DNA from 3 places in the Peribacillus sp. NPDC096448 genome. Region 1 is predicted to be linked to each of the others. Evidence: riboswitches for the same ligand, from Rfam matches in the RefSeq annotation. Region 1 holds a riboswitch; each other region holds the start of a gene.
The links. A riboswitch is a leader RNA that binds a small molecule or an ion and turns the genes downstream of it on or off. The one in region 1 is predicted to bind S-adenosylmethionine.

Region 2: linked by a shared signal. The riboswitch ahead of ACIQ0C_RS11250 (sugar ABC transporter substrate-binding protein) and the one ahead of ACIQ0C_RS19000 (methionine ABC transporter ATP-binding protein) in region 1 are both predicted to bind S-adenosylmethionine.
Region 3: linked by a shared signal. The riboswitch ahead of ACIQ0C_RS20495 (Fur-regulated basic protein FbpA) and the one ahead of ACIQ0C_RS19000 (methionine ABC transporter ATP-binding protein) in region 1 are both predicted to bind S-adenosylmethionine.

The regions. Positions count from the first base shown of each region.
Region 1 covers NZ_JBIWEU010000011.1:151,349-158,633, reverse strand. Annotated here, with positions in the region: gene ACIQ0C_RS19010 (MetQ/NlpA family ABC transporter substrate-binding protein) at 1-647, opposite strand, end outside; gene ACIQ0C_RS19005 (methionine ABC transporter permease) at 703-1,371, opposite strand; gene ACIQ0C_RS19000 (methionine ABC transporter ATP-binding protein) at 1,358-2,374, opposite strand; SAM riboswitch class I at 2,444-2,548, opposite strand; gene ACIQ0C_RS18995 (MBL fold metallo-hydrolase) at 2,832-3,656, shown strand; gene ACIQ0C_RS18990 (hypothetical protein) at 3,720-3,908, opposite strand; gene ACIQ0C_RS18985 (YheE family protein) at 3,994-4,197, opposite strand; gene ACIQ0C_RS18980 (YheC/YheD family endospore coat-associated protein) at 4,261-5,457, opposite strand; gene ACIQ0C_RS18975 (YheC/YheD family endospore coat-associated protein) at 5,454-6,821, opposite strand; gene ACIQ0C_RS18970 (YheC/YheD family endospore coat-associated protein) at 6,825-7,285, opposite strand, start outside.
Region 2 covers NZ_JBIWEU010000005.1:217,447-224,731, reverse strand. Annotated here, with positions in the region: gene ACIQ0C_RS11255 (GTPase domain-containing protein) at 1-707, shown strand, start outside; SAM riboswitch class I at 802-907, shown strand; gene ACIQ0C_RS11250 (sugar ABC transporter substrate-binding protein) at 1,023-2,135, shown strand; gene ACIQ0C_RS11245 (sugar ABC transporter ATP-binding protein) at 2,192-3,694, shown strand; gene ACIQ0C_RS11240 (ABC transporter permease) at 3,696-4,700, shown strand; gene ACIQ0C_RS11235 (winged helix-turn-helix transcriptional regulator) at 4,973-5,332, shown strand; gene ACIQ0C_RS11230 (NAD(P)H-dependent oxidoreductase) at 5,409-5,939, opposite strand; gene ACIQ0C_RS11225 (alpha/beta fold hydrolase) at 7,062-7,285, shown strand, end outside.
Region 3 covers NZ_JBIWEU010000013.1:7,606-14,890, forward strand. Annotated here, with positions in the region: gene ACIQ0C_RS20460 (acyl-CoA thioesterase) at 134-676, opposite strand; gene ACIQ0C_RS20465 (M15 family metallopeptidase) at 809-1,273, opposite strand; gene ACIQ0C_RS20470 (DinB family protein) at 1,421-1,906, opposite strand; gene ACIQ0C_RS20475 (hypothetical protein) at 2,036-2,239, shown strand; gene ACIQ0C_RS20480 (DUF459 domain-containing protein) at 2,420-3,121, opposite strand; gene ACIQ0C_RS20485 (GNAT family N-acetyltransferase) at 3,339-3,845, shown strand; gene ACIQ0C_RS20490 (Spo0E family sporulation regulatory protein-aspartic acid phosphatase) at 3,916-4,110, opposite strand; gene ACIQ0C_RS20495 (Fur-regulated basic protein FbpA) at 4,364-4,552, opposite strand; SAM riboswitch class I at 4,728-4,832, opposite strand; TPP riboswitch at 4,989-5,094, shown strand; gene tenA (thiaminase II) at 5,185-5,874, shown strand; gene thiW (energy coupling factor transporter S component ThiW) at 5,887-6,408, shown strand; gene thiD (bifunctional hydroxymethylpyrimidine kinase/phosphomethylpyrimidine kinase) at 6,377-7,183, shown strand; gene thiM (hydroxyethylthiazole kinase) at 7,180-7,285, shown strand, end outside.

The DNA.
Region 1 (7,285 bases):
TCCTGGAGGTCCATTTTCGCTGCAAGAGCAAAGTTGCCAGGGACCGCCGATAGGTCAACACTGTCTGTTGCACGGGGCAACTGAGCGGATTCCAATGGTTTTAGTTGGATGTTTTTTGGATTTTTCGTTACATCCTTTTCAGATATTTTTAAAGGGTCGACATTTGGATCGACTTCAATCAACCCTTCATCCACCAGCACTTTAAGTGCACGTGCCAGGTTAACCGGATCATTGGGCACTGCAAGGGATGTACCGTCCTTGATTTCCTTCAATGATTTATACTTATTAGAATATATGCCCATTGGTGCTGTTGGAACTATGATAAGGTCGGAAAGCTTTAAATCATTTTCTTTAGCGAAGTTATCCATGTACACTTTATGCTGGAAAAGGTTGGCATCGATCGAGTTGTTGCCAAGCGACTTATTCGGCTGGATATAGTCGGTGAATTCGACGATCTCTATTTTGTATCCGAGATCTTCCAGACCTGGTTTGATGGCCTCCTTAACCATATCGGCGTACGGCCCGGTAGTCGCCCCGATCTTCAATTCCTTTTTGTCTTCAGTATTTGGGGATGCATCATCGCTCCCGCAAGCTGCCAAGCCAAGAGCAAGTGCACAGACTGATAATAACGAAGCTATTTTCTTCATTTGAAATTCCTCCTGAGTAATGAAATGTATTGTATCATTGAAAAAATGACTGATCCTATCGTTTGTTAACCATGTATGAGACTTTGTCACCAACCATTTGAATGAGTTGCACAAGGCAGATCAGCACGACGATCGTCGTGATCATGACTGTATTGTCATAACGGTAATATCCGTACCGGATGGCCAAGTCGCCAATTCCGCCTCCGCCGATTGTCCCTGCCATTGCTGAGTAACCGATAAGCGAAATGGTCGTTAATGTCAGTCCTTGAATGATTCCCGGTTTTGCTTCTGGAAGAAGTACATCCTTAATGATCATCCATGGAGTGGCTCCTACGGCAATTGCAGCTTCTATCACTCCTCTGTCTATTTCACGTAATGCCGTTTCAACGATTCTTGCAAAAAAAGGTATTGCGGATACGGACAGGGAAACAGAAGCCGCTCTTGGCCCTATTGTCGATCCCGTAAGAAGGTCCGTTAAAGGAAGGAGGGCGACCAAGAGAATGATGAACGGGATGGAACGGACAATATTGACTGTGAAACCGAGAGATCGATTCACGATGCTATTTTCAAAAAATAAATTCCTGGTTGTCGTAAACAGCAATACTCCAAGCGGTAAACCGATCAGCAGGGCTACTGCAAGAGAAACGCCGACCATATAAATCGTTTCAAGAAAGGCTTTATTAAGATCAGGTAAAATATTGACGATGGGATTAAGCAGTGACATGTTTTAACACCTCCACAGAACTGGAACGATTTTTTATATATTCCAATGCCGAATGAATTTGGGCGGCATCGCCAATTAACTCGATGATTAAAATGCCTAAAGGAACTTCCTGGATATACTCAATTTTACCGTGTAAAATATTACCCTTGACTGGATGGGATTGGAGAGTATCCGAAAGAATCGACTCACCGGCGGTTTGCCCTTCGAATTGAATTTTAATAATCGTACCTTCACTTTCTTCAATCAAGTGCGAAGGGAGTTCGAAATCCAGTACACTGCTAATGAATTGCTTCGTTAACTCCTGCTTAGGCTGTGAAAATATTTCATAAACGGGTCCTTCTTCAATTACCCGGCCATCCTGCATGACGGCGACTCGGTGGCATAGTTCTTTGACTACTTCCATTTCATGTGTAATCAATACGATGGTGATACCAAGCTCACTGCTTATCTTTTTCAACAACTGTAAAATCGCTTTTGTAGTTGTTGGATCAAGGGCTGAAGTCGCTTCATCACATAATAGTACAGTGGGGTCATTTGCTAAGGCTCGAGCTATGCCGACCCGTTGCTTCTGTCCACCGCTAAGCTGTGCCGGATAGACATCTTTCTTATCGCTGAGCCCTACGATTTCCAACAATTCCAATACACGTAACCTGATCGCGTCCTTCGATCGGTGCGCGGCCTTTAAGGCGAAAGCGACATTTTCATAAACGGTTTTTGAACTGACCAGGGAAAAATGCTGGAATATCATTCCGATTTTTTGTCGTTGTTTACGAAGCTCTTTACTTGATAAAGAGGTTAAATCAATGCCGTCGATGATGATATTTCCACCTGTCGGACGTTCAAGCAAATTCAAGCAGCGGAGTAATGAGCTTTTTCCAGCTCCGCTGTAGCCGACAATTCCATATACTTCGCCAGTTTGAATGGTCAAAGATACGTTATCCACTCCGATAACTCGGTTTTTCTTCGAGACGTATTCCTTTCGGACTGAACGGATTTCAATCATGAGCTTTCCCCCTTAAACATTAAAAAAGCTGCCTCTATCATTCAGAAAGAGGCAGCGAAATTATATCTCGTCTTATCTTTCAGAATGCAATCATTCTGCAGGAATTGGCACCGTTCCCTAAGGGCGGTTGCCGGACATCACAGGGCCTGATCCCTCCGTCACTCTTGATAAGTAAATTATTATTTTAGAATATTTCAAGTTTTATAATATAATCTATATTATTTGTAAAATCCGACAATGTCAATCGTTTCTTTGATTTTTTTTGTCGTTAAATTTGGTACAGTCCATAAAACGATTCATGGAAAAAGGGCGATTATGCAATAATCCTGCATTTTCATCCAGGTTAATTATTCCGATATTTCCTTGTCAAAAAGGTAAAGTGGTACTACATTTATTATAGTAAAGTTAAAAAAAGGAAGATGAAACTATTTTTGTACAATGATGGGGAGGAAATTGAATGATAGAGATTAAGACGATAAATGATGTCGTTTGTGTGCATGGGACTCCTGGCGGGAACAAGGCGGGGATGAGTGTTTATGTCTTTTTAACGGATGGCCTATTGATAGATACTGGAGCACAGATATTAATGGAAGAGCTCATTCCATTCTATGAGTCCGCAGACTTCGACTCAGTGGCCCTGACTCACTATCATGAAGACCATACTGGGGGCGCTGCATGGATACAGGAGCATAAAAAGGTCCCTCTTTTCATTCACCCGATGTCGGTTGAGGTTTGTGCAAAGGATGCAGTATATCCTGAATATCGTAAAGTTTTCTGGGGAAAGAGAGATGCCTTTAAAGCTGAGCCGCTAGGGAAGGCCATTCATTCCCGTACCCAAACGTGGGAGCCGATTTTTACCCCAGGTCATGCAAAGGACCATATGGTGTATTTGAATCACAATAATGGCGTACTCTTTTCAGGAGACCTTTTCGTAACCCCAAAAACAAAGCTTGTCTTACGGGAAGAGTCTGTTCCGGTCATCATCGATTCCATAAAAAGATTGCTTCAATATGACTTCGGGGAAGTGTTTTGCTGCCATGCTGGGTATGTTCCTGATGGGAAGGAAATGTTTCGGAAAAAACTTGATTATCTTGAAAATCTCCGAGGGGAAATTTTCCTCTTGCATTCTCAAGGGCTGACCGTTCATGAAATCCAGCAGTTCGTTTTACCGAATCGCTATCCCCTTATCGAAATATCTGGGCATGAATGGGATTCAGAGCATATCATTACATCGATATTAAACGAAAATATTTTGAATGTGATGGAGAATGGAACTATTTGATTTTGTCTTTTTAACGCTCTGACTGATATAAAGGAGGGCTCTCCATAAGAGCGCCCGCCATTGTTATTTATTGATATTGGGATCTGTTTCATCATAAAAATCATGTGCTTCTTCGATGTTCTGAAGGTTAGCGACTTCATACACATTTCCGCCCGCCATTCCTTCATTGATGATACGGTCGATATCTAAATAAACGGAGTCCTTGCCATCATATTCGGTATCCTTCAAAAATGTCATTTTTTCTTTATCCAAAATAAATCCCTCCTAGCCTTTTCTTTAGTTTAGGCAAAGGAGTTTTTTTTATTCCGTTTAGCGATTTCATGAATGTATTGAGGGTTCATTCATATACATGGAAGACCATTAAATCATGTATCATGCTTTTGAGTTTGGTTTCATCTGTTTCGGAAGGCGGATTGGCTGTCCACTCGATGGATCCATCTTTATGATACAATGCTTGGACTGCCTGCTTGTTGAAATAAAAGGAAATTTTCCATCCTGGCAGATTCTTATGCAATGGTGCCCATTGAAAATGGGTGATCATATGTATTACCTCCATATATACAGTTTCTCATTTAATTATAATGGAAAACGGCAACTGGAGGTGTTATTTTATTGTCAGGTTGGGAAAAGTTAATTCAATGAAAAGATTTTTTAAATGCAAAAGCCTGTTTGTTTCAATTTCCTCCTCATCGAATTGCATGGGCTTTGAGTTCACTTCGTATATGAAGAGCGCGCCCGATTCGTCTTCTCCTATATCAATGGAAAACTCTCCGAGAAACCCGATTTTTTTTGAAAGTATCTCACCGCATTTCTGGGCAATATTCGCTAATTTTAGATTCAGGCTTCTTGATTGCAGGTCTTGATAAGGAAAAAGCTTCCCGCCTCGGGGAGTGTGGGTGGTGATTTCCTGAGTTTGTGACATCCTTACCGCTTTGCCGGTCACTTTATAAAAACCTTTTTCATAATGGACGAGAATCCGGTAATCATAACGATGTCCAACAAGTTTTTTTGGTGTGATCGCCTGTTGAGCAAGATAGCTCCTTTTTAATAAATCCCTTTTTTTCGTTTCCCAGAAGGATGCAAAATCCGGGAAGGACTCACTATGTTTTAAGCTATTGAACAATAGAGTATCATCATCATTTTTGATAATGGTATAGATGCCTTTCCCTTGGCTTCCTTTGCATGGTTTAAGGTATATATGCCTGTAGGTCTCCAGGAAAGCATCAAGGCAACTGCTGTTTCGTAAGATCATGGTGGGCGGAAGGTGATTGGTGAGGGATCCATCTTCAACTAATGCTTCGAACATCACATATTTATCTATAAAACAGGGGTTGAATAGATTCATTCGGTAATCTTTAAAATGTGTGATAAGATGTTGGAATTCCTCTGACGCCTCATAGCTCCTCGAGGGGATACGGTTATAGACGATGTCAGGGAAGGGCACTTTACATTCGATCCACTTGTTTGAAATGGAGGAAAAAACATACCCTCTCATCGACTCGGAATGAAGGGCATTTCCTGTGAATACATACGCCAATATTCCATGTTTCAATAAATATAATGATAGGTCCCGAAAAAGGGTCAGGTTTCCACCCAAACCTGATTCCTTTTTGGGATTGGGAACAGTTAAAATTCCGACGGCAAGCATCCGGTTACCCGGAAATATTGTGATTGGAATTAGAGGTTGATTCGAATGGTCCTTTTTATAGCTGATTTCTTCTTTGGCAGAGCCGGCGAAAAGTTCCGCATTCTCATGAGTGTGGTACCAATTTTCAGTGGGGATATCGTAAAAAATGTTCATTGCGGCACACTGATTGATTTCGTAATCGTCTGTTCCGTAAGATAAATGGCATAATCAAGGCTTAGCTTTCTGGTCAGCAATTCGAAATCCTTGAGTTTTGGATGGGAGAAGATGGAACGTCCAGGTTTGGAATTGGCTTCAAACATCCAAACCTGCCCTTTTTTATCCAATCCAAAATCAAATCCTATTTCTGCAATGATGCCGTCCAAGTTCTTTTCTATACTGTCACTTAAAATCAGTGCTGCTTCCGATAGCTTTCGTTCGACTTCTTTCGCCTCATCGTCATCTCCGAACAGTTCGGCAACCGTTTTGATGACACCCCCGCTTTTAATATGGGTCGTGACACTGCCGGCGCCGGCGATCTTTGCGGCAATCGCGGTCACCTGCCATTTTCCATCACTGTCCTTGTTCGTATGGACCCGGAAATCCACTGGACGTTTTTCAGATCGAATTAATGGGATGCCCTGCTGTACGATAAGATTCTCTATCGGGCGGTCGTGAAAAATATGTTTAACGATGGATTCCAATGTCGAAAACCTTTGCAGTTTATTTTCTTTTGCTTCATTTGTATAGCGGCAATAGTAAACATTCTCATGCTTATCATAAAGAATTTGGTGAATCCCTAGACCGAGGCTGCCGTGAATAGGCTTTATATAAACTTGCCGGTAATGGGAAAGAAGGGTTTCCACCACGGATATGGATTGAAATGGATACGTTTCCGGCAAATAAGGCAGTGCCCGCTCATCTGCGCATAACCTTTCATTTACATCCCATTTATTGAAAAATCCAGGGTTATACCATGGTATGGTATATTTTTTTTGAAATTTCTGCTTCACTTCTTTAGGCCCATCACGGTTTTCCGTCAACCGATTTGGGAGCCGGTCATAGATGACATTGGGAAAAGGAAATTCATTAATGTGCCAGTCATCGTTATCAAATACATAGCCTTTGATTGTCTCCTCATCCCAATTGATTACATTCTCTCCAAAAACAAAGGGAATACAGCCTGTGGTCTTGCTAAGCGAAAGGAGCTTTGCGAAAAATTCCGACCTCTCCCCTAATGGTTTGTTTGAAAGGCCAGTGAAGCCTGAGGAAAAGATTCCGACAAGCGGTCCGATATGGATGCTCTTGCCGTATATGAATAAATGAAGGGGAATATCGGTATGATCGAATATTAGAGATTCCGCAAGACTTTCCGATAGCACGATTGATTGATTGACGGCCGGGTTTTGTTTGACGATGGCAGGACATGAATGTCGTCCGAAATAAATTAATTCAATCTCTGCCAAATCTCCTAGCTCTGAAGGGTAGTAGAGAACATTGCCAGGGATAGCGGCAATTTCGGCAGGATAAGTCTTTCTCACTTCCTATTCACCTGCTTTCTGAAGCTGTTCGGCTAAATACTGGCTATACTCAAACGGTGCACGATGAATATCTTTCATGGTCTCCGGCTGTAGTGCCTGAATGATTTTCCTACCGGGCTTCGAGTTAATGTCCATTATCCATATTTGGCCTTTTTTATCGATGCCAAGATCAATTCCCAACTCGAATAATCTTTCAAAGACAGCTTCGGTTTCTACGGGCAGGGTGCGAAGGATATGCTGAATCTTTTGTTCGACAGCAATCGAAATCGTTTCCGGGTTTCTTTTGTTGAAGGTATCCAATGAAATGGCTTCCCCGCCTGTGGCAAGATTTGAAGTAATTCCATCTTTTTGTCCCATACGAATTCCGCGGCCCCGTTCCATCCATTGATTCTTCTCGTTTTTTTGAAGTAAAATCCGTAAATCGAATGGCTCATTATTTTGGCTGCAAAGTTCCAAATATGGCT
Region 2 (7,285 bases), on a different contig from region 1:
GTGATTTCAGTCAGGTCCATGTACAGTTAAACGAGGAAATGAATGAGCGGATTCAAACCTTCATATCTGACAAGATCATGCCTCAATATTACCGTTCTCTTCAAGACTGGATTGCCAGTTCCCAACTGGAGTTCTCACAAAGCCAGCAGTTTATGGATGAGATGAGTTCCGGATTCAATGAATTATATAAAGAAGAACGGATAACACTGGCAGGTGACTTCAGGGTATTGGATGACTGGCGCCGTGATGCCGACCGGATGACAAGCAGTATCCGTATCGACAACGTTAATATCCTTTTGCGCAGGACTCCATCACAATTGCTGCTTAAAGGAGCAGGGAAGCTGTTTGGGGCAATACCGCAAAATAAAGCCAATATGTACAATCGTTATAAGAAATACCTGGAAAGTGAAGATTACTTGGATGTTGCCGAAATGATTACGGAACGTTTCCTCACCCAATTTGGATTGTTTGAGAAATCATTAGATCGGGACATCTCACTTTTCTATCGCAGTTCATTTGCCTTACTTCAAAAAACGATAGAGCAGACACAGACTGAAATAAAAGACTACCAGGCTGCATTGGAGCATATGAAAGAAAATCCGGAAGTTTACCGTGATCCGATCACTTTGTTCGAAGTGAAATTAAGGCAGTTGGAGAGGCTTGAAAAAATCGAGAAAAAGCGTCTAGCCCAGCTTCAAAGAAAATAAAAATAACGGGGAAGATTTCAAATATTCAAAAATCTATTGACTTTACGACTATATCCCTATAAAGTGATAATTACGAAAACGTAACACAATATATCTCTTATCAAGAGTGGCGGAGGGACTGGCCCTAAGATGCCCAGCAACCGTTCCATTAGGAATTGGTGCTAAATCCTGCAAAACAGAAATGTTTTGACAGATAAGAGAGGGACAAGTCTGCAAAACAGCCGATTAAACCTCTCTGTATTAGAGAGGTTTTTATTTTGGGATTTACACCGACTTAACTGATAAGACTAATAAGAAAACATGGAGGGAAACAAGATGAGAAGGTCTATTAAAGGGATATTCATTTCTGCCATCGCTTCGGCTTTGCTTTTAACGGGTTGCTCTACAGGGCAGAGTTCCACGGAATCGAAGAAAGAAGAAAAAGTATCATTTGAAAATGTCCCGGAAAGATTTGCTGACGGGGATGGAGCCAAGATCAAAGTGATCCGTAAAATTGGCGGTGATGATCATACTGCCCAATACTTGGCGGGGGCGAAAGAAGAAGGAGAAGCGCTGGGGTTTCAAGTGGATACGTACACGGCCAATGGTGACACGGCTAAATTCCATGATGCGATAGCGCAGGCTTTGGAGGAAGATTATGACGGCTATATCATTTCACATGGTGATGATGCCGCAACTGTAAATGACGTTCAAAAGTTGGTTGATGCAGGTAAAAGCGTTGTCACATTCGATTCAATAAGCGATCTATCTAAAATAGAGGGCGTGACGTTAACTTCACAAGATGATGAAGCGTTGGCAACACTGGCTTTTGATAAACTGATAAAGGAACAGAAAGGTGAAGCTGCAATTGCCTATCTTTGGGTGGACGGTTTTCCTCCGATGGTAAGAAGAAATGCAGTCTATCAGGAAAAATTAAAAGAAAATCCTGGGATTAAAGAAGTCGAAAGATTCGGAGTGGCATCTGCTGATACTTCGGTCCAGACACAAAATGCTGTGGCCGCAATGCTGAATAAATACCCTAAAGGTAAATTGGATGCCATTTTCGCAACATGGGATGCCTTTGCTATCGGTGCAGCCCGGGCGATTAAAGAAGCGGGCCGCGATGAAGTGAAGATATATGGAATTGATGTTTCGAATGCAGATCTCCAGGAAATCCAATCGGCTGATAGCTCATGGTCCTACACGGCAGCAGTCGATCCCAAGTTGATCGGTGCAGTGAATATGAGGATATTAGCTAAAAAATTAGCGGGCGAAGAAACGCCGCAAACATATGATTTGGAGGCTTCACTTATTTCACAAAAGCAAATCCAAGCTTCAAAAGAAGCGGTAAACATGGCAAACCTGTCTGATATTGTCGATGGTTGGGGTGTATCCACGGAATTTGAAGAAGATTGGATGAAGATTTTGAAAGATCATTACAAAAAATAAAAAGAGACACTCTCTTTCCGGTGAAGGGAGTGTCTGTTCTATAAGGGGGAATGGACATGGGCACTCAACTAGAGATGAAGAAGATTTCGATTGAATTTCCGGGAGTGAAGGCGCTGAGTGAAGTTGATTTTTCAGTACAATCAGGGACAGCCCATGCATTGGTCGGTGCAAACGGAGCAGGGAAATCGACGTTAATGAAAGTTTTATCGGGAGCCCATGTTCATTATTCAGGTGACATTTTTATTGATGGGATGAAGCAGGATATTCGCTCGCCAAAAGCTGCTCAGGAACAAGGCATTCAAATTGTTTATCAGGAAGTGGATACCGCGCTCATCCCATATTTAACAGTTGGGGAAAATGTAATGTTGAATGATATGGTCCAAAACATGGGGAAAAAACAGAGGGTCCAATGGAAAGAGCTGCACAACAAAGCCACTTCTATTCTTGAAGGTATGAAAATTCGTGTCCCTTCGAAAAAGCTGGTTAGAGACCTTACCTTGGCTGAAAAACAGATGGTCCTGATAGCAAGAGCCGTTTCGACAGAATGCAAATTCCTGATTCTCGACGAGCCAACTGCACCGTTAAGTCATACGGAGACGACAGAACTTTTTCGAATTGTAAATGAATTAAAGCAAAAAGGCGTGGCGATCGTTTTCATTTCACATCGTCTGCCTGAGATTTTTAATATCTGTGAGGAAATTACAATCATGAGGAATGGGGAGCGTGTCACTTGTCGAAAAAGCGAGGACATAACCCGTACCGAAGTGGTAGAGAACATGCTCGGGAAAACCATGGATGAACAGTTTCCTGAAGTGAAAGCTTTAATTGGAGACGTAATTCTGGAAGTGAACGGTTTGTCAGATGCAGAGAAAGTCAAGAATGTCAGTCTGAATATTAAAGCAGGTGAGATAATCGGCTTGGCAGGGTTGGTCGGGGCTGGGAAAACGGAGCTGTGTAAAACCCTTTTCGGTCATGCGTCCATCACAGCCGGTGAAGTCATCGTGAATGGTCGAAAGCTTTCTTTGAAATCACCGCATGAAGCAGTAAAAAGCGGGCTGGCACTCGTACCTGAAGAACGCAGGAAAGAAGGGGTCCTTGTAAAGGAATCAGTCTCGGCCAACTTGACTGCAGCCAGTCTCGGCAAATTCTGCAAAACATTCAGTTTCGTGGATCGTAAGGCGGAAAAGGAAAAGGCGAAGGAAATGATCGCAAGTCTCGGCATTAAAACTCCTTCAGGAGAAGTGAAGGTCGAAAACCTTTCCGGTGGTAACCAGCAAAAAATTGCCATTGGAAAGTGGCTTATGGCAGATGCGGATGTATACATATTCGATGAACCAACGAAAGGGGTCGATGTTGGAGCCAAGAAGGATATATTCGAATTGATTGCAAAGCTTGCAAGGAATGGAAAAGCGATCATTTATGCATCATCCGAGCTTTCCGAAATCATTGGCATTACCAACCGGACATATGTGTTATATGACGGGAGCACTGTCATCGAATTAGAAACAAGCAAAACGAATGAAGAAGAACTACTATTCTATTCAACAGGAGGTAAATAGGATGAGCATACCCATTCCTGTTACACAGACAGCGAAAGCGAAGAAAAAGGTGGAACTATTCGACTTTTTCTATAAATACGGCACAATATTGACGATTATCATTCTGATTGGAATTTTCGCCGTGTCCAATCCATCTTTCATTCAGACTTCTAATCTGATAAACATCCTGCGTTCCATTTCAATCGTGACCATCATTGCGATCGGCATTACGATATCACTGACCGTGGATGGCTTCGACCTTTCCGTCGGCTCCGTAGCATCATTGGCCAATGCCATCGTCATATCAATGTTTGTCTGGTTTTCCCAGGATACATTTATCGCCATATTAGCTGCAATCGGTGCCTCACTTTTCGTAGGGGCTTTGAATTCATTCATGATCGTTAAATTGAGAATTCCCGACATGCTGATGACATTGGCTACCATGTTCATTATTCAGGGAATTGCCCTTACTTATACGAAAGGGGCCACGGTTTCGCAAAATATGGTCATGCCCGACGGGACATTCGCAACAGGACTGATCAGCCCGTTTTTCGCCAAAATTGGCCAGGTACCATGGATAATCCTGATCATGGCCGTCATTGTGATAGCGACCCATATCTTTTTGACTTATACGAAGCACGGTCGTTATATGTACATTATTGGGGGAAATAAGGAAGCGGCGAGACTTTCCGGGATATCGGTTAATAAATACAAAATCCTTGCCTATCTGCTTTCAGCTCTATTTGCTGCAATCGGGGGGATAGTCCTTGCTTCAAGGGTCATGACATCGGAAATCAATTCAGGGTCCCCCTATTTAATGGATGCCGTTGCAGCAGCCTTCATTGGTTCCTCCGTTTTAGGAGCGGGAAAACCGAATGCCTTTGGAACCTTCGTCGGTGCAGTCCTGATCGGAATCCTTCAAAATGGACTGATCATGATGTCCGTTCCGTATTATGCGATGGATATCGTCAAAGGAACAGTGCTGGCCCTTGCGCTCGCGGTAACCTATTACAAACAAAAACACTAAAATGAATCCGTTACGTTACTCTACAGAAATCCAAAATCATGAAAAAAATCCTGTTGGATACAACAGGATTTTTCCTTTTTTAAAAAGGGAGGGTTATGGATATTAATTTCTGCAACTTCATCATGTTGTTTAATAATGAAATCTTCTTACTTACGAAAGTGGGGATAGGAGGACTATAGGGGCCTTATTTACCTTTCAATAAGATTGATAATGATCTATTGTAAAGTATGAACATTCATATCCTATACTTATCTAAAGGAGAGTGTAAACTTATGAGTGAAACCTGTGTTCCGACTGGCGTGAAACCAAATGATACTGGCTTTGGTTATACGTTATCCTTAATAGGCGGCAAATATAAAATGATCATAATGTATTGGCTGTCCGAAAATAAGGTTATGCGGCATAATCAACTGAAGCGAAGTATCGGTACCATTTCCTTTAAAACGCTAAGCATCATGTTAAAAGAGTTGGAGGCAGACGGTCTTATCATACGCAAGGAATTTCCCCAAATACCTCCGAAAGTAGAATATTCATTATCTGAACGTGGTCTATCTCTCATTCCATTGTTAAATATGATGTGCGAGTGGGGAGAGAAAAACAGTTTACCAGCTCAGGAGACTGTACAGCCGTAGGTGTAGCTATTTTGATTAAATCAAAAGAAAGAAGTATTTCCCTGACAAGGAAATACTTCTTTAATGAAACTGCCTATTAAAGGTTATCGACAAAATTTAAAAAATCTTGTGCGCTTTTTGCTAATTCGCTTGAGGACGGCTCATTTTCAGCACCATAAAACGCAAAGAATGAACGATAGTCTGCATTGCAGTATAGAAAGGTAGTTTCAAAAGGAGATAATAAATGTTCAAGTGGATAGCGATATCTTCCTTTTTCACTATAATCCTCTTTGTTAATTCCAGCAGATACAGCTAAAGCAGCCTTGCGATTCTTTAATTTATCGCCTCCATTTGAACCATATGCCCAACCATAAGTAAAAACATCGTCAAGCCATTTTTTTAGGAGGGGCGGGCAATTGAACCAATAAAAAGGGAACTGTAAAACAAGATTACTATGCGCTTCAATTAATTGCTGTTCTTTTTCCACATTAATGTTTCCGTCAGGATAAACTGTATTCAATTCGTGTACTGTATACTTTTCCGGATATTTCCTTAGTTCTTCCACCCATCGCTTATTTATGACGGATGTTTCAAGACTTGGGTGTGATACGATAACAAGAGTTTTCAAAGATTTCTCCTCCTGGATTATTATTTATCTTAAGTATAAAGTGCACCCTGCAAGAACGTAAGTATGCACTTTTAGTATAGGTACTTACCTAAAGGAGAGTGTAAAGCAGGCATGAAATATTTTTATGTGTGATACTATACACCACGATTTAATCTTTCCCATTCAAAACATCCAAGATAAGGTCCAGTTGTTGAAATATTTAATCATAGGCCAGATCCGTTAGGTGAGAAACGGGTGACACCAAATAATTCGTAACCCAGCGTTCATAGCCGAAAGTGGGGAAAATAGCTAAAACAAGTTTTCTTTTGAACTTGCTTAAAACAGACCCGGTAGGTTCAATCCCTTAGTGAATTGTGCCATCGTTTGAAAATACCCCTGATGATATCGTTTTTTTTCGTCAGTAAGCACTTTTTGATTATCCCGATGGTAAGGCATTTATTTTTTCGGGGATGCCTTCTGGAATTCCCCGACCATTATCAACAATGGTTTTGGTCATACCATTTCCTCCTTGTTTGACAAACCTTTCGTTGATACTATAATCTATCAATTATGGGAAGGGGTGTAAAAAAATGTAAGAAAAAAGATTGATGGTTGGAACTTTTTATGATTTGCCATTTGTGAAAGCAGTTGCAGCTGCTGCTCATGTTTTACTTCGTGTTAAAAAAGGTATATTCCTCCAGAATATTTACTAATGGTGGGTTGGAGTGGATAACAGTGTTTATAACGGTTTGGATAAGATTTTTTGAATCAACGTAGCTTTATGATTCAAATGTTATTTGTCCTTATTATGACATCCAGCTTATCGGCATTTGGTAAAAGCCCTGACCAATTTACATATTGAAACTATTACTCTTAAAAGAGAACAGGGTCAGTATATACAACTATTTTATGGTATAAATTCTTTTAAAGTTTTAAAGGAATTAAGACCCTTGTAGAGAATTTCAAGTGTTCTTTAATAAAAAAAGTAATAGATGGGGAATTGTTAAAAGTACAGAAAATGAATTTCATCTGAACAATAGGATGCTTGGAGTCTTCAACATAAACGTACAGAAAAAGGTTGCGAGACCATCTGGATTATTGGAGAAAAGGAAATATATCCGAATATCAATTGGAGGTAGAAGAATGGCAAAAATTACTGTAGGAACAGAAAATCAAACACCTATTGAACTATATTATGAGGATCATGGCACTGGGAAGCCAGTTGTATTAATTCACGGTTGGCCATTAAGTGGTCGATCTTGGGAATACCAAGTTCCTGCTCTCGTTGAGGCTGGATACAGAGTCATAACTTATGACCGCCGGGGGTTTGGGAACTCTTCTCAGCCATGGAACGGTTACGATTATGA
Region 3 (7,285 bases), on a different contig from region 1:
TCTTTTCACGTAATTTTCCCATTCGGATAGTTGAAGAACACAATTTTCCTAATAGCAATGGCGATTAATAAAAGACCAAATCACGATGAATTTGGTCTCGATCATCAATAAAACGGCTGAAGGGATGCCTATCTTATTTATATAATCCTGGATTTGATTGATCGGTCCATGGCAGTTTCACACCGAAAGTACTTGCAATGAACTGTGTATCTTCCCTTCTTTTTTTCCTTATTTGGGCCCGTTGTTTAGCTGATTCATTTAAATTCCTTTCCATTTCCGTTTCAGGAACCAAACGCGGAACAGGGATTGGTTTACCTTCTTCATTAATGGCAACAAATGTCAAGAAGGAAATCACGCATAAATTTCGGGCTCCAGTAACTAAATCCTCCGCAATCACCTTGACGATGATTTCCATTGATGTTCTGCCCGTATAAGTCACGAAGCTTTCAAGGCAAACTGCATTTCCTTCGTGAATAGGGTGCAGGAAATCGACAGAATCAGTTGATGCCGTAACGACGTTGCTTCGCGCATGACGCATGGCTGATATAGCCGCTACATCATCAATGTATGCCATTAATTTGCCTCCGAACATCGTACCAATATTATTTGTATCCGGCGGGAGGACAAGGCTTGTTTTTATGACCAATGAGTCCCGGCAATTTTTTGTTTCTTCCATGGTGACTGCACTCCTTTATGTCTGATTTCTCACTAGTCCACTTTATCGAATTCTTACCTGTAAAGCAATTCACATGCTTATTTTCCTGCTTTTAGTCAAAATTATGCGGCTTATAATGAAGCCAAACCACTTTCACTGCCCTTTTGGCTGCTTGCCTTGTTGCAGCTCACGCAGGCTTAGACCAAATGTCATTTGTAAATGTGGATAATCCTTGAACCCTGCCCAATCCCCTCCCCATTCGAAACCTAACCCTTTAGCGATGGTTACGACTTCCATCCAATCCGACTTTCCATTATCGTTGCCGTCATAACTCATATCCCAAATGGCCTCGCCTTGTTTGTTAAGGAGGGCAAAATCTATTGCCAAACCGAAATTATGCAGCGACTCGCCACCTCTTGCATTCGTTACGATGTTGCCCGAGTCTGATCTTCCCTTTTCATAGAGTTCATTTTGCTCGGCTAGAGACCGGAACCCTGCCGTAATGATAACCTGGATGCCTTTGTCATTGGCCAGTTGAATGAGCTCATCTTTTTTTTCGGCGACGATCGGATTAAGCTCGTCAGTCAGTTCGATTTCATCCAGGTCAGGCGGAAGCATATACTTGAACAAGAGCCACAGCAACAATCCGAAAAAGCCCAATACCAAACATGTCCTTACCCAAGTGGCTTTCACTAAAAAAATCCTTCCTTTACGAATATCTGTATGAAAATGAAAAACTCAACCAAAGACGGATGAGTTTTTCTTCTATAATAACTTTGCTTTCAGTTCTTCAATTTGCAATAAATGCCGGTTTTCATGTAGTCCCACGAACGGAATCCATTGCTTCAGGCTTAAATCCTTAAACAAAGGGTGTGGAAAAGACTTTTGTTCGAGATCAATTTCCTTTGCATGGTCAACGACCTGTACAAAAGCTTTTCGGGATTCGGACAACTTCTCCTTAACTTCACTCAAAGTCTGGTATGATTCTGACGGAATGACAAATGGCGGGGCCTGGACCTTCACTTCACGATTTAAAGTAAGCTCTATCGGTTTATCCACAGCAGGAATGCTTTCATCGCTCTTCAATTTATCGGAAATGCTCTTTGTTATGGCCCTCTCCATTAAATATAAATGATCCAAAACCTGGATGATGCTCCATCGTCCAGGTTTAGGCTGGGCGTTCAGCTGTTCATCCGATAGTCCGTTTACCGCATTTAAAAGTTCTTCCCTGATTTTTTCATTTTCATTCATTTTAGCATCTCCTCTTATCAGCCTCGCTAATCTCCTTTAATTATTCCATGTCCTATAGGAAAGTGTAAAATAATAATACTTTTTGACAAAACGAACCGATTAAAAGTTGTCTATTTTCTGAAAAGCTCTATGATATTCATAAAGGCAAAATTCATCAAGGACAGTCTAAATAGGAGTGGTCGCTATGAGTGGAGGACATATTCCATTCAGCCAACGGCGGCCTTGGATACAGAATCCGAACACTTGATCCAGCAAGCATTGTCACGTTTAATGAAAAACCGGACTTCAATAGTCATTGCACATTGTTTATCGACCATTCATGATGCCGATTAAATCATCGGCTGGAAAAAGGGCAGGTTCATGAAAAAGGAACACATGAACAGTTAATGCAAAACAGCGGCCGATTCAAGCAGCTCCATGACTTACAGTTCCCTTAACTAAAAGCGATATCAAATTCCTAGAAGACTTAGCAGGCAAAAATGCACAGAAAACCTTTCTGTGCATTTTTTGCTTTCATTTGAAATCATAACTTTCCAAAACCCGATTCGCAATGAGCTGATACCCTTTTTCATTCGGATGTAACTTATCACTGAAATACTTTGTTTTCTTTTCATCTTCAAAAAGATCATTTGTAGGAATGAATAACATCCTTTTATCTTTATCCGCTAATCCCTTTATTGACCGGTTATAATCGCGAATGTGCTTTTCAAGTTTTTGATTGTCTTTAATTGGGTTATATAGTCCTACTACCAGAATATCCGCTTTATCGTTTGCCTCCAGCAATGTTGATGTAATCTTTTTCAGATGGTTGATATACTCCCGTTTACCCTCATTGATTTTTCGGTCACTTATTTTCTCCAAGTCCCCGCCGTTACTATTGATCAAGTCATTCGTTCCAATAAAAACGATGAAAGTATCAGCTTCATCAAGTTTCGTTTTAATGCGGTAATCATCAAGCTGTTTCATCACCCCATCCGTTTCCTGGCCTTTTATACCGTAATTCCAAAAACTCACTTTTTGCTCCGATTGCGGATCATTCAATTCATCCTCAAGGCCTTCTATATATCCTTCCCCGTTTTTATCCCCTTTTCCATAGGTTAATGAATCTCCAAAAGCCATGACCCTTTGCACATCTTCCGACTCCGAGGCCTGGAATTCATATGCAGCAAAACATATAACCAGTACAATAATCAATAAACCTGCCAATTTTTTCATTTGGTTCTCCTCTTGTCTTTTTCTAGAAGTATTTAGTCTTTTACATACCCAAAAATCTGAAGTCTTAACATAAAAAAGAATTGTCAGATAAAGAGTAATGAGTGTATGATAATATAAAACTTTCAATGGATTGGGTGTCGTTCACCGTTCCTAAAACCAAAAACGGGATTACCCTTCATTCTGGAGATTGAATAAATGATAGTTAGGAGTTTAAATCATGGAAGAGAACATAGAGTTTAGAGAGGCAGAACTATCTGATCTACCCAGAATTGTTGAAATATATAATTCGACAATTGCTTCAAGAATGGTCACGGCAGATACGGAACCTGTATCCGTCCAATCGAGGGTTAAATGGTTTGAGGAACATCATTCAGAAAGTAGACCGCTATATATCATTACTATAGAAGGGAAAACTGCTGGATGGATGAGCTTTCAATCCTTCTATGGCCGACCGGCATATAAGTCCACTGCGGAAATCAGCATTTATATTGATGATTATTTCCGGGGAAAAGGAATCGGACAAATTTCGATTCGAAAGGCAATTGAATTGTGTCCAAAATTAGGTATTAAGACTTTATTGGGTTTCATTTTCGCCCACAATGCACCGAGCCTTAAGCTTTTTTCCAAATTTGGGTTTGAAGAATGGGCACATTTACCTCAAGTTGCCGAGCTGGATGGCATTGAGCGGGATTTGATCATTCTTGGTAAACGTGTCGATATTTAATATATAATTCTTTAGAGCTATTGCCTTGAGCAGTAGCTTTTTCAGATTAATACAGGTCGAATTGGCTAATTTAAAAATACCTATTTGCTTTTTGAAAGGAAAAATACTCAGAATCCCTTTTACTTGCTAATGCATTTAATAGCCTATCCAATTCTTGACTGGCTTGAACAGTTACGAGACTTGTTAAGCCGTAAGTCGCTCCCAACTTTATCATTTCCTGTCTCTTTTCTTCTACTTTTTCTACAGTTACCTTACGGCAAGGCATTATAGCCACCTCCCATTTATTCAATATTTTTACACTTTCATCATAATGAAACCACTAGTTAAAATCAACTATTTTCCAGAAATAAAATGTGTTATTTTATAGGTCAAATGTAACAAAACACCTATTCCACTCTTAAATTATGTATATTTTGTGTCGTTTTCTATTAAACGCAAAAAAAGCATCCACTAGTGTAGACTGCGAATGCTTACATCATATCCCTTATCCATGAACCAAAAATATAGTATATCGCTTACTATGTCATCCATTCAGAAGGTGACTCGTTATTGGGTCTATTTATAACAATCTTATATTCATCTTCAAGTACTTTTAATGGGGCATCATAAAGGTGCCTTTCATCAGAGGTTTTGTATACTCCATTGGCCAATAGCTCTTCAATGAGCTTTGCCTTCCTCTGTTCAATCCTCTTAAATAATTCTGCCATGTAAATGGCTCCTTTCCTAGTCGTCCTTGAGCCTGCTTCTAGTTAGCTAAACTTTATCAACTTGTTTGATTTCACCAAATTATATATACCTTTTCTATTATGTCACTAAACGTTATTTCCCAAAAATAAAAGCCCCTTCCAATTTAAGAAGAGGCTGACAGTGTCCGTACGGCTCTTCTTATCTTCCAAGCATATGCTTGTTGGATTTAGCACAGTTCCCAAAATGGGTCCGCTGCCGAGGTTTCTTAGGGCCAAGTCCCTCCACCTCTCTGGATAAGAATTCGATATATAATGATGTAGAAATGATTCTATCCTAATAATCATCAAAAGTCAATTACCTGGTTCTCCCTTTTTTCCTGGAATAAAGGGATCCCTGTTTCAAATACGTGTTGCATTTTCTTGTCTTTCTGATATGATGTCAGTAATTACATACAATTCACACCACTAGGGGAGTCTTTTTTTAAGACTGAGATGGAATTAGTTCCGGACCCTTTGAACCTGAACCGGCTCATACCGGCGGAGGGAAGTGGATGATATCGTCCATTTACAGACTATATCCATCTACCCCGTTCCGTATTCAGGAACGGGGTTTTTTATTTAACAAAGGGATCCATTCTAAAGGAGGATGAACAATGGAGAATACAAAATTAGAAACATTCAGTGATAGACTGCATGCAAGGGCAAAAGAGATTTGGAAAAGGAACCATTCACATCCCTTTGTCCAGGCAATTGGAAACGGCACGCTTCCTGAAAAGAAATTTGCCTATTACCTGAAGCAGGACTATATCTATCTCATGGATTATTCCAAGCTCTTTGCTTTAGGTGTCATCAAAGCCCATAACATCGAAACCATGGCAAAGTTTGCGAATATTTTAAATGAAACCCTTCAAGTGGAAATGGATATCCATCGGCATTATGCTTCCGAATTCGGGATCAGTTCCAAGGAATTGGAAAATACAGAACCTACTCCAACCACTTTAGCCTATACAGGTTACATGCTAAATGCAGCTCAGCATGGGACTTTGGCAGACTTGATCGCCTGTCTCCTGCCCTGCGCTTGGGATTATTATGAAATCGGTTTGCTATTAAAAGAACAAAATGGAGCAGCTTTGGAAAACAACCGCTACGCAGATTGGATAAGGTCCTATTCGTCTCCTGAATTCGGGGAAGCACATAAGTGGCTGATCGCTTTGTTGGAAGAATTGACGGAAGGCATGCCTGAAAAGGAACTTCTTAGATTAGAAAAGCACTTTTTGGTTACTTCCCGATATGAATATTTATTCTGGGATATGGTTCAAAATGAGCAGGATTGGCCGCTGTAGGTGGATGACATGATGAATCCTATCAAGAAACTGACGTTGACTGCCATGATCACGGCTTTAACGACGCTGACCAGTTCATTTATTTTCATACCTGCAGGATTTGCAAAAATCTTTCCTATTCAGCATCTGGCAAATGTCCTGACGGCTGTTCTATTGGGGCCTGCCTATGCTGTAACACAAGCTTTTTTAGTTTCCATCATTAGAAACATGTCTGGTACCGGTTCAATTTTCGCCTTTCCCGGAAGCATGATCGGTGCACTTTTGGCTGCCATCCTTTACCGAAAAACACAAAGCTTAAAATTCGCCTGTTTAGGGGAAGTGATCGGGACCGGCATTCTCGGTTCCCTAGCCTGTTATCCACTTGCAACCCTCCTATTGGGAGAAAAAGCTGCTCTTTTTGGTTTTTTACCGGCTTTTATGTTCAGTTCATTCGCAGGTGCGATTTTAGCTTTCATATTACTTAAAATACTGATAAAAAATAATTATATGAAGGGGTTTTTTTATGAAAACAGCATTAACGATCGCCGGCTCTGATTCAGGGGGCGGTGCTGGAATACAAGCGGATTTAAAAACATTTTCTGCACACGGTGTATTTGGAATGTCCGCCATCACAGCCGTAACCGCACAAAACACAATGGAAGTCCGTTCAGTACAGCCAATTGAAACAGCTATCGTATCGGATCAAATTGCAGCTATATTTGAAGATATTCGTGTCGATGCAGTAAAAATAGGCATGCTTGGATCAAAAGAAATCGTGGAAACGGTAGCTGCGTCCCTTAAAGCCTTCATGCCTGCCATCGTTATCCTTGACCCTGTCATGATTTCCAAAAGCGGCCACCATTTGCTCGACGAAAAGGCTGTCTCTGCCTTAAAAATGGAGTTGCTTCCGCTTGCAACACTTGTTACTCCAAATGTACCGGAAGCGGAAGTACTTACTGGCTTCTCGATTCGGACGAAACAAGATTTCTACAGGGCATGCATTTCAATACAAGAAATGGGTCCCAAAGCCGTTTTACTTAAAGGGGGCCATTCAGCAGGAAATCCAAATGATCTTTTTTATGATGGGACTGACTTCCACTGGATCAAGGGAGAGCGCATTCATACAAAAAACACTCATGGTACGGGCTGTACCCTATCTTCCGCCATTACATCAAACCTGGCAAACGGACTGCCATTGCAAGTGTCGATCGAACAAGCCAAGACCTATATATCCGAAGCAATACGCAATAGCTTTTCAATCGGTAAAGGTCATGGACCAGTCCACCATTTTCATTCATATTCAAAAAAAGAACGGAGTGACTTGTTATGAAGGTTTCTTCAGCCGATTTATTTATGAAGGTAAGAGAAAGAAAACCACTCGTTCACCAAATCACCAACTTTGTTACGGTCAACGACTGTGCAAATGCCACCC